Regions from separate parts of the Ralstonia condita genome, predicted to be linked through region 1. Evidence: predicted binding sites of a transcription regulator. Region 1 holds the regulator's gene; the other holds the start of a gene.

Region 1 (4,924 bases):
CTGCAGCTGATGAATGCGTCTGAACATCCGGTTCGCGTCACCGTCACGGCCGAAGGCCTGCCGGAACTGCAGGTGCTTGGCGGTCGCGGAGAATCGACGACCCTCGAGTTGGCTCCGGCGGCCAATCGGCTGCTGCCGGTGCTGGTACGCCGTCCAGCCGACGACGTGCCACCTGGCTCACACAAGATCCGTTTCGTCATCCAGGCGGACGGCGACGGCGACGGCGACAGTCTCGTGCTGCGCGAGCCGTCGAGCTTTATCGTGCCGCGTTGACGCGGCATCCCCAACAGGAGGCAACGATGCACGCAACGCAATCTTCCGCTCAAGCCCGGCCGTGGTGGCGCGAGCCCTGGCCGTGGCTGCTCATGGCCGGCCCGCTCGTCGCCATGATCGGATGCGGCGTCACCATCTGGCTGGCGATCTCGCATCCCGATCCGGTCATCCAGGATAACGTTGTGCGGCGCGGTCTGGTCGTGGAGAAGAGCGTCACCGTGCCGGCCCAAGCCGCTCACGGGGAGGTCCGATGAAACGCCGACTGCTGATGTGGATCTTGTGGCCGGCGTTCTTGAGCGCCGCGCTGGCCGAACTAGTGGTCTTCGCGGTGGTGGATCCGGCAGACCTGCGCTTTTTTGGTGAACAGATCACCGTGTCGGCCGAAGCGGTCTACACGGTGTCGTTCTTTGTGTTCTGGCTGCTGTGTGGCCTATCCAGCGCGCTCACGCTGTATGTGTCGCCTGGCATCGGCAAGTTGGAGGCGCACGAGCATCCGCTCGTTTGAGCGGATGCAGGCAGACGGTTCAGCTGGCCTGGCCGCTCATCACGTGGCGCAGGCCGGCCATGTCGATCAGCTTGACGTGTCGCTGGCGGATCTGGATCAGACCCGCCTCGGCAAAGCGCGAGAACAAGCGGCTGACGGTTTCGAGCTTCAGGCCCAGGTAGCTGCCAAGCTCTTCGCGGCTCATGCGCAGCACGAACTCCGTCGAAGAATACCCGCGCTGGGCAGAGCGCTTGGACAGATTGAGCAGGAAAGCGGCCAGACGCTCTTCGGCCCGCATCGAACCGAGCGTCAGCAGCATCTGGTGATCTTGTGAGATCTCCTTGCTCATCAGGCGCAGGAACTGATGCTGCAACGAAGGGAGTCGGCGTGAGAGCTGCTGCAACTGGTCATAGCGGACCACGCAGACTTCGGTGTCTTCCAGGGCAGTGGCGTCGGACACGTGCCGCATGTCGCCGATGCCATCCAGTCCGACAATCTCGCCCGGCAGATGGAAGCCGGTGATCTGATGACGGCCGTCCTCGAGGGTGAGGTGGGTCTTGAGCGTACCGAAACGAATGCCATAGACGCCCTCGAGAGGTTCGCCGAGGGCATACAGCGTTTGCCCCTTCTTGACGCGGATGCGCTCCGACACCAGCTCATCCATTTTGCGTACATCGTCCGAATTCATTCCCACTGGCAGGCAGATTTGCCCGAGTACACAAGTGGAGCAACGCGAGGCTTGGTCGGAAAGTGCGATTCGTGTAAGCACGGGTGGGGGCGAATGACTTTCGAGTTGGTGAAGTAGGAAATTCTTATGGTGCAGCTGCGCTTTATTATAACGATGACCTTGCGCTTATCGGACGTTTCCGATGTGGTGAATCGCGTGAAATGCGCTTAATTCCCGAAAGCCGGTCAATAACCTTAGCCCATATCAAAAGAGCATCACAAAGATGAGTGCCGCTGTGCTTCTGAGTGTTTTCTTGATCGCGCTGCTTGGCGGGGTCCATTGCCTGGCGATGTGCAGCGGGATCGCACTCGCCGCGGAGAAGGGCGGGGTCTCCGTGCGTATCGTGTCGCGTCGTCGGCTGTGGTTCGAGCAGGTGATCATGCATGCCGGGCGGCTGACGACGTATGCATCGCTGGGCGCAGCGATGGGGGCGCTTGGTGCCACCGTGTGGCGCCAGCAATGGCTGCCGATCCAGCGTGGTCTGTTTGCGCTGGCCAGCGCGCTGCTGTTGACGTACGGTCTGCTGCTGCTCCTGCGCGCGACGGGGGATGCATGGCGTGCTCCGGGGCTGGAACGCATGCTGGGCCGCCTGTCGGGCAAGTTGTCGGCCTTGGCCTCCCGGTTGGGCGGCGGATTTCGCGCCGCACACCCGCTGGTTCGACGGTATGTCATCGGGCTCGCCTGGGGACTCGTGCCCTGCGGGATGGTCTATGGCGCGCTTGCTGTTGCGTTGCTGGCAGGCAACGCGGCGTCCGGGGCGGTGGTGATGCTCGCTTTCGGGGCGGGTACGCTGCCGAATCTGCTGATGATGTCAGGCCTGGCTGGCTGGTTGCGCGGGCTATCCCGCCAGCGATGGGCTCGCGGCGCCGCAGGGGTCATCATCACCGGGTTCGGAACCTGGGGGCTGGTGTGCGCTGCCTGGTTGCCAGAGATGCTTAACGCACACGGTTTCTGTCTCGTCCTGTGAGCCGTTGAAGGACATGCCAGCCGTGGCGCCGGGCGGTCGGGGCACTCGGGCATCTTCCCGGTTGCGGCGCCAGGCGATATTGCCCTACAATCAGACGCAATTCGACTCGCCTTCCGCGCAGATCAACAATCCCAAGCGCGGCTTCAGGCGACGCCATCCAGTGGTAATGCCGCCCTGGACAGTCGAGTCGGGCAGCTCCCCAGCCTTTGTCGGTAGCCGCCCGGTGCAGCATCCGTCCCTATGGCGGCGGAAGAAATTGCCCTTGTGGTGCCTGACTGGCACCGGATCAACTCGCTCCTCCGGCCTTTTTTTTGGGCTCACCCACTGCGTTCCGGTGCAAGGCTTCACGGCGTTTGCGCGCTTGGCCCGGGCGGGCGACATGCATTCAGATATGCCGCGTGCGTCGCGGCGGAACGACAAACTTCAAGCGTGACGGCGACCGGCCGCGCGCGAGCAATGACGAACCGTTCAACCCGATGAATACCCAAGAGGCGAAAGTCGTCCTCGAGACCGCGCTGATTTGTGCGCAGGACCCGTTGCGAGTCAATGACTTGCGCAAGCTGTTCGACGAAGAAGTTTCCGCGGACACCATCCGCGTGCTGCTCGAAGAGCTGCGCCAGGATTGGCTTGATCGCGGCGTCGAGCTGGTTGCACTGGCTTCGGGCTGGCGTCTGCAGAGCCGTCCCGAGATGCGTGTGTATCTTGACCGGTTGCATCCGGAAAAGCCGCCCAAGTACTCGCGCGCCGTGATGGAGACGCTGGCGATCATTGCCTACCGTCAGCCCGTCACACGGGGGGATATCGAAGATATCCGCGGCGTCACGGTCAATACGCAGGTCATCAAGCAGATCGAAGACCGCGGTTGGATCGAGGTGATTGGTCATCGCGACGTGCCCGGGCGCCCGGCACTGTATGCCACTACCAAGCAGTTCCTTGATGACCTTGGGTTGCGTTCGTTGGACGAACTGCCGCCCCTCGAAGACGCGCGTGCCCAGGCGCAGGCCAGCTTGCTGGAGCAGGGCGCGATCGAGTTTGAGGGCGGCGCCATCGCAGTGGATCAGCTGACGGCGCTTGTGAACGACGAGCCTGCTGCCGAGGGCGCTGTGGCCTCACCGGCTGAAGGCGCCGAGCTGCTGGTGGCGGCCGAAACCGAGCAAGCCGTTGCGCCTATGTCGGGCGCCGAAGTGGCGGCTGCGAGCGGAACATTTAAAGAGCCCGCTGATCCGGGCTCGCCACTGCAGACGGTGCCTGCTGCTCCGCCCGAGGCGAGTGAGACAACCCCCGAAGACGAACGTAGGGCGCTGGCCGAGCCATCATCCGGTTCCCCAAACGAACACTCCTAATGCCAAGCCGGTCCCCGACCGGCGCTTGGCCCGAACCCTTCTGAATTGAAAGACGTTGTGAGTACTCAGCCAGATTCCATGGATACACGTATGCCGCACGAGGCGGACGCTTCGACGCCCCGACAGGACGGCGATGGCGCAGAATCGCAGGCGCCGCGCCGCAAAGGTCTGCGTCGCGGACTGCGCAACCTGGTAGGGTCGCGCCGCCAGTCGCAGGATGGCCGCGCTGAAGCGGATGCGGCCACTGGCGAGCCTGCCTCTGCCGATGCCAGTCCGCCGGCCCAGCCGCGCAAGAGCCGCAACCCACGTGCGCGCAAACCGAAGGAAGGCGCCCCGGCTGAGGTGCAGGGGGTGCAAGAAGCCGCCGTACCCGCCGAGGGTGCTTCTGCGGAAACCCAAGGCGAACGAGGCGAGCGACGTGGCCCGCGTGGCCGATTCGGCAAGAACCGCCGCCGCCCGGGCGAAGGCCAGCCAGCAGGCGAGCGCGCTGACAGCGGCGGCAACAAGAATGCCGCCGCGGGTCGTGGCAAAGGCCAGGGCCGCGGGGGCAAGCAGCAAACCAAGCCGGGCGCGCAGCATCGTTCAGGCACGGGCGGAAAGGGCGCGGAAGATGTCTTCAAGTACGTCATTTCCGGTGCGTATGACTCCGAAACCGACGCGGGTGGCGCAGTATCGCAGCCGACCAAGGTGCGCGAGCTTACTTCCGAGGACGATGCTCCCAAGCTGCACAAGATCCTGGCCGACGCCGGTCTCGGCTCGCGCCGTGACATGGAAGATCTGATCCTGCAGGGCCGCGTTTCCGTCAACGGACTGCCGGCGCACATCGGTCAGCGCATTCTCGCGACTGACCAGGTGCGCGTGAACGGCAAGCTGATTCAGCGCAAATTGCCCAGCAAGCCGCCACGCGTGCTGCTGTACCACAAGCCTGCCGGGGAAATCGTCAGCCAGTCCGACCCGGAAGGTCGTCCGACCGTGTTTGACGCCCTGCCGCGCATGAAGACCGGTAAGTGGGTTGCGGTCGGCCGCCTGGACTTCAACACTGAAGGTCTGCTGATCTTCACGACCTCCGGTGACATTGCGAACCGATTCATGCATCCACGCTATGGCGTCGAGCGCGAATACGCGGTCCG
Region 2 (4,924 bases), on a different contig from region 1:
GGGCATCGGCTGCATACGGCCGGTTGATGAACATGAACGGCTCGCCAAAACACTGGCCCGGACCAAAGAATTCGATGACCTTGCGCTGTCCATGCGGACCGGGCAGCACGAGTTTGATCGCGCCGACCGCCACCACATAGAAGCCGTCGGCATGGTCGCCGCGGTTGAAAACAATATCGTGACGTGCAACCCGCTGTGTGCGGCAATCGCGTGCGAGGACCGCCATGTCGTCGGCGTCAAAGTCCTCGAACAACCGGGTGTGCTTGAGCAGGTTGCCAATATCGAGAGTCTCGGCCATGGTGTCACCGGCAGGAAAAAGAAGAGAAGCAGGCAGCCAATGCGCGTTGCGTGGTATCGCTGGGCAGCGTTGTGGCCAGGGTCCCGGGGGCACTTCGATAGGCTTGTATGGCGTAGTGTTTCACGCCGCGTTGGCTCAGGCTTTGCGCCAGCGCAAGGAGTTGCGGCTCCGGTAGCCAGCTCGGATGCCAGGTGGTCCGGCACTCGAAGGCGCAGTCGCTTTGCAGCAGCAGGTCGAGGCACGTGTCGACCGGCGCTGCGCTGCCGCGCCGGCCCGTGAGTGCGTCATAGCGTTGCCCGGTGGTCTTGATGTCGAGGCCTACCCAGTCCACCAGCGGCAGGGCCTCGGCCATGCGCGCCGGATAGATGCCGCCGGTATGCAGGCCGATCTTGAAGCCGAGCGCGCGCACGGCACGCATGAGCTCCGGCAGGCGGGGCTCGCTCAGCGGCTCGCCACCGGAAAACACCACGCCATCCAGCAGGCCCGCACGCTTCTGCAGGAACGCGTAGACATCGTTCCAGTCGAGCGAGCGCGCTCGCGTCTGCAGGTGCGGGTTGTGGCAGTAATGACAGCGCCACGGGCAACCGGCGATGAAGACCACCGCCGCCAGTTGCCCAGGCCAGTCGACGCTGGAGAAGGGCGTCACGCCGCCGATGGCCGGCGGCGTGCACTGCGTTGGCTCAGCGGGCGCGTTCTTCAACAAAGAAGCGGCGTTCACGGAATTCCCCTTGTTTGCCGATGTTGAACGAGCTGACCGGCCGGTGATAGCCCATCACGCGTGTCCAGACTTCGCAGCGGGTGCGTTGGCTGTCATCGAATTGGAAGGCCGAGGTGGAGGGTTGAGTGAGTGTGTTCATACCGATGCTCCTTCATGGTTGACGTGGGTAGGTGAAGCAGATGTCGCGGTTGACGCACAGCCGCAGTTGTCGTGCGGCTGATGCGCCAGCAGTTCGGCATCGCACTTCGGGCAGAACGCGTGATGGCCTGAGAGATAGCCGTGCTTCGGGCAGATCGAAAACGTGGGTGTGATGGTGATGTACGGCAGCCGGAAGTTCGCCAGCGCGCGGCGCACGAGTTCCCGGCAGGCCTGCGGTGAGGAGATCGCCTCGTTCATGTACAGGTGCAGCACCGTGCCGCCGGTGTACTTGCCCTGCAGCGCTTCCTGGCGGGCCAGCGCCTCGAAGGGGTCATCGGTGTAGCCGACCGGCAATTGGCTGGAGTTGGTGTAGTACGGCTGCTCCGCAGTGCCGGCTTGAAGGATGCCAGGCCAGCGCTTGCGGTCTTCGCGTGCAAAGCGGTACGTCGTACCCTCGGCCGGCGTGGCTTCAAGGTTGTACAGGTGGCCGGTGGCTTCCTGGAACCCGGTGATGCGCTGGCGCACATGATCGAGCAGGCGGATCGCCATGGCATGACCGGCGGGCGTGGTGATGTCGTCGGCGTCGTGCGTGAAGTTGCGCACCATCTCGTTGATGCCGTTCACCCCCAGCGTGCTGAAGTGGTTGCGCAACGTGCCCAGGTACCGCCGCGTGTACGGATACAGCCCCTGGTCGATCAGGCGCTGCACGAACTTGCGCTTGACCTCCAGCACGTCGCGGCCGAGCGCCAGCAGCGTGTCGAGCTGCGCCAGCAGCGCCGCCTCATCGCCCGCGTAGCGATAGCCCAGGCGCGCGCAGTTCACCGTCACCACGCCGATCGATCCCGTTTGCTCGGCCGAGCCAAACAACCCGTTGCCGCGCTTGAGCAGCTCCCGCAGATCCAGCTGCAGGCGGCAGCACATGGAGCGCACCATGTGCGGCTCAAGATCGGAGTTGAGGAAGTTCTGGAAGTAGGGCAGGCCGTACCGCGCTGTCATCTCGAACAGCATCGTGGTGTTCGGGTGATCCCAATCGAAATCTGGCGTGATGTTGTAGGTCGGGATGGGGAAGGTGAACGCGCGCCCCTTGGCATCGCCGGCCATCATGACGTCGATGTAGGCCCGGTTGATCATGTCCATCTCGGGCTGGAGATCGCCGTAGGTGAAGGGCATCTCTTCGCCGCCGATGTAGGGAACCTGTTCGCGCAGGTCGGCCGGACAGGTCCAGTCGAAAGTGAGATTCGTGAACGGTGTTTGCGTGCCCCAGCGGCTGGGTACGTTGAGGTTGTAGATCAGCTCCTGCATGGCCTGCCGGACCGCCGTGTAGGACATCGCGTCGCGGCGCACGAAGGGCGCCATATACGTATCGAACGAACTGAAGGCCTGCGCGCCTGCCCATTCGTTCTGCAGCGTGCCGAGGAAGTTGACGATCTGCCCGATGGCCGCCGACATGTGGCGCGGCGGCGTGGCCTCGACCTTGCCTGGTACCCCGTTGAAGCCCTCGGTCAGCAATTGACGCAACGACCACCCTGCGCAGTAGCCCGACAGCATGTCGAGATCGTGGATGTGGATGTCACCCTCGCGGTGCGCGGCTCCGGCCTCGGGGCTGTAGACGTGCGAGAGCCAGTAGTTGGCCGTGACCTTGCCCGCCACGTTCAGGATGAGGCCGCCCAGGCTGTAGCCCTGATTGGCGTTGGCATTCACCCGCCAGTCACGCTGCTGGAGGTACTCGTCCATCGTGCTCTCGACATCGACCAGCGTGTGCCTGAGCGCGCGCAGGCGGGCGTGCTGTTCGCGATAGACGATGTAGGCGCGCGCCGTGCGCCAGTAACCCGCGTCGACCAGGGTTTCTTCAACGTGATTCTGGATCGCCTCGATGCCCGGGCAATCCAACGCGCTCACCTGATCCACCACGTAGAGGCTCAGGCGTTGTGCTTCCTGCGTGTCGAATTCACCCGTGGCCTGGCCGGCCGCAGCCATGGCGCGGTGGATCTTCTGCCCATCAAAGGCAGCCAATGAACCGTCACGTTTGGTGACCTGTGTGCAAGCCATGAAACCCCCTACATATAGTGGTATGGAGGTAAGGCTAGCACTAGATATTGTGGTTGGAAGGTCCGGGACGGATCGATTTTCGAATCAGTTGACCCCCGTCAATCGCGCACGCGCGCAGCGCTTCAAAGCCCATTTCGACAGCATGGGTGCACCACGGGCACACGGAGCGCGTGACGATCTGCTCGATCAACCGTCCGCCGGTTTCAGCCCCAGGCGTCTTGCCAGTTTGTGCAGGTTGCTTGCATCCAGCCCGAGGGCCCGCGCCGCCCGCGCCCAGTTGTCATCGTGCGTGGCCAATGCCGATTCGATGCAGCGTCGCTGAAAGTCGGCAACGGCGTCGCGCAGGGGCGTGCCGGGGCGGACATCCTGCGGCACGTCGGGCGATGACGTGTCGGGTGAGGCGACCTCCGTGTCGAGGTCGAGCAGCTCGGCACCCAGCGTCACGATGTCATCGCGGCGCGCGCCCCGGCTCAGCACCTTGAGCGCGGCGCGGCTGATCACGTGTTCCAGCTCGCGCACGTTTCCGGGCCATGGATAGCTGCGCAGGGCGCGCTCGGCATCCGGGCTGAGCCTCAGGCTGCGCAAGCCGAGACGCGCCCGGTTGTGCTCCAGAAACCGGCCAGCGAGCAGCAGGATGTCGTTACCGCGTTCGCGCAGCGGCGGAATCGGCACCGGATACACCGACAGCCGGTGATAGAGGTCGGCCCGGAACGCGCCATCGCGCACGCGCTCGCGCAGGTTGCGGTTGGTCGCTGCAATGACCCGTACGTCGACGTGGCGGGGGCGGTCGGCGCCGAGCCGCTGGATCTCGCCGTTCTGCAGGGCGCGCAGCAGCTTCGCCTGCACCGTGAGCGGCAGTTCACCGACCTCGTCCAGGAACAGGGTGCCGCCGTCCGCCGCCTCAAAGCGACCGGGGCGCTCTCCCGTGGCGCCCGAGAAGGCACCTTTGACATGGCCAAACAGTTCGCTCTCTGCCAGCGACTCCGGCAGCGCCGCGCAATTGACATGCACCAGCGGACGATCGCGCCGGCGCGACAGGCGATGCAGACGGTGGACAAACAGCTCCTTGCCGACGCCGGTTTCGCCCAGCACGAGGATCGGCAGTTCAGAATCGGCCACCACTTCCAGCTCGTGCAGCAACTGGTGGATGGCAGGGCTCTGGCCAACGATTTCGCTTGCGTCGGTGGTGGCGTCGCCGGCGGGCGAATCAGCGCGCGTGGCACGCAGCGCACGGATCTCCGCCTCGAGCCGCGTGGTGCGCGCGGCCGCTTCCACCACGACAGCCAGGCGGCCCAGTTCGGCCTGCGCATCCTCGTCAAACGTGCCGACCTTGAGCGCGTCCAGCGTCAGCACGCCCCAGGGCCGGCCCTCCACCTGCAAGCCGAGACCCATGCAGTCGTGCACCGGCAATGGCACGCCTGCCTGTTCGTCAATGAGCCCGTCGTATGGATCGGGCAGGGTGCTGTCGTGGTGGAAGCATGTCACGCCATGTCGCGCCAGGATGGCGGCCAGCCGCGGGTGCTGTCCGACCACGAAGCGCCGGCCCAGCGCATCGCGCACCAGGCCATCCACGGCCACCGGCCGCAGGTGGTCTTCCTCGAGTTTCAGCAACGCTACGGCCCCGCAGCGAAAGTGCGTGCGCAGGCTGCCCACCAGTCGCTGCATGCGGACAGCGGGCGGCAGATCGGCAACCAGGTCGGTCAAGAGCAGGCGATCAATCA

Evidence for each region. The regulator FNR, encoded in region 1, switches genes on or off when oxygen is low (the NO sensors DNR and NnrR bind a similar motif). The targets are predictions, from matches to a motif close to TTGATNNNNATCAA.
Region 2: the regulator FNR is predicted to act here: its motif matches at 3,292-3,305, upstream of R2N03_RS07845 (ribonucleoside triphosphate reductase).

The regions. Positions count from the first base shown of each region.
Region 1 covers NZ_CATYWO010000006.1:178,636-183,559, forward strand. Annotated here, with positions in the region: gene ccoG (cytochrome c oxidase accessory protein CcoG) at 1-273, shown strand, start outside; gene R2N03_RS17895 (FixH family protein) at 300-527, shown strand; gene R2N03_RS17900 (hypothetical protein) at 524-778, shown strand; gene fnr (fumarate/nitrate reduction transcriptional regulator Fnr) at 798-1,526, opposite strand; gene R2N03_RS17910 (sulfite exporter TauE/SafE family protein) at 1,708-2,451, shown strand; gene scpB (SMC-Scp complex subunit ScpB) at 2,928-3,794, shown strand; gene rluB (23S rRNA pseudouridine(2605) synthase RluB) at 3,885-4,924, shown strand, end outside.
Region 2 covers NZ_CATYWO010000002.1:280,303-285,226, reverse strand. Annotated here, with positions in the region: gene R2N03_RS07860 (Crp/Fnr family transcriptional regulator) at 1-298, opposite strand, end outside; gene R2N03_RS07855 (anaerobic ribonucleoside-triphosphate reductase activating protein) at 303-1,016, opposite strand; gene nrdD (anaerobic ribonucleoside-triphosphate reductase) at 979-1,155, opposite strand; gene R2N03_RS07845 (ribonucleoside triphosphate reductase) at 1,152-3,203, opposite strand; gene norR (nitric oxide reductase transcriptional regulator NorR) at 3,390-4,924, opposite strand, start outside.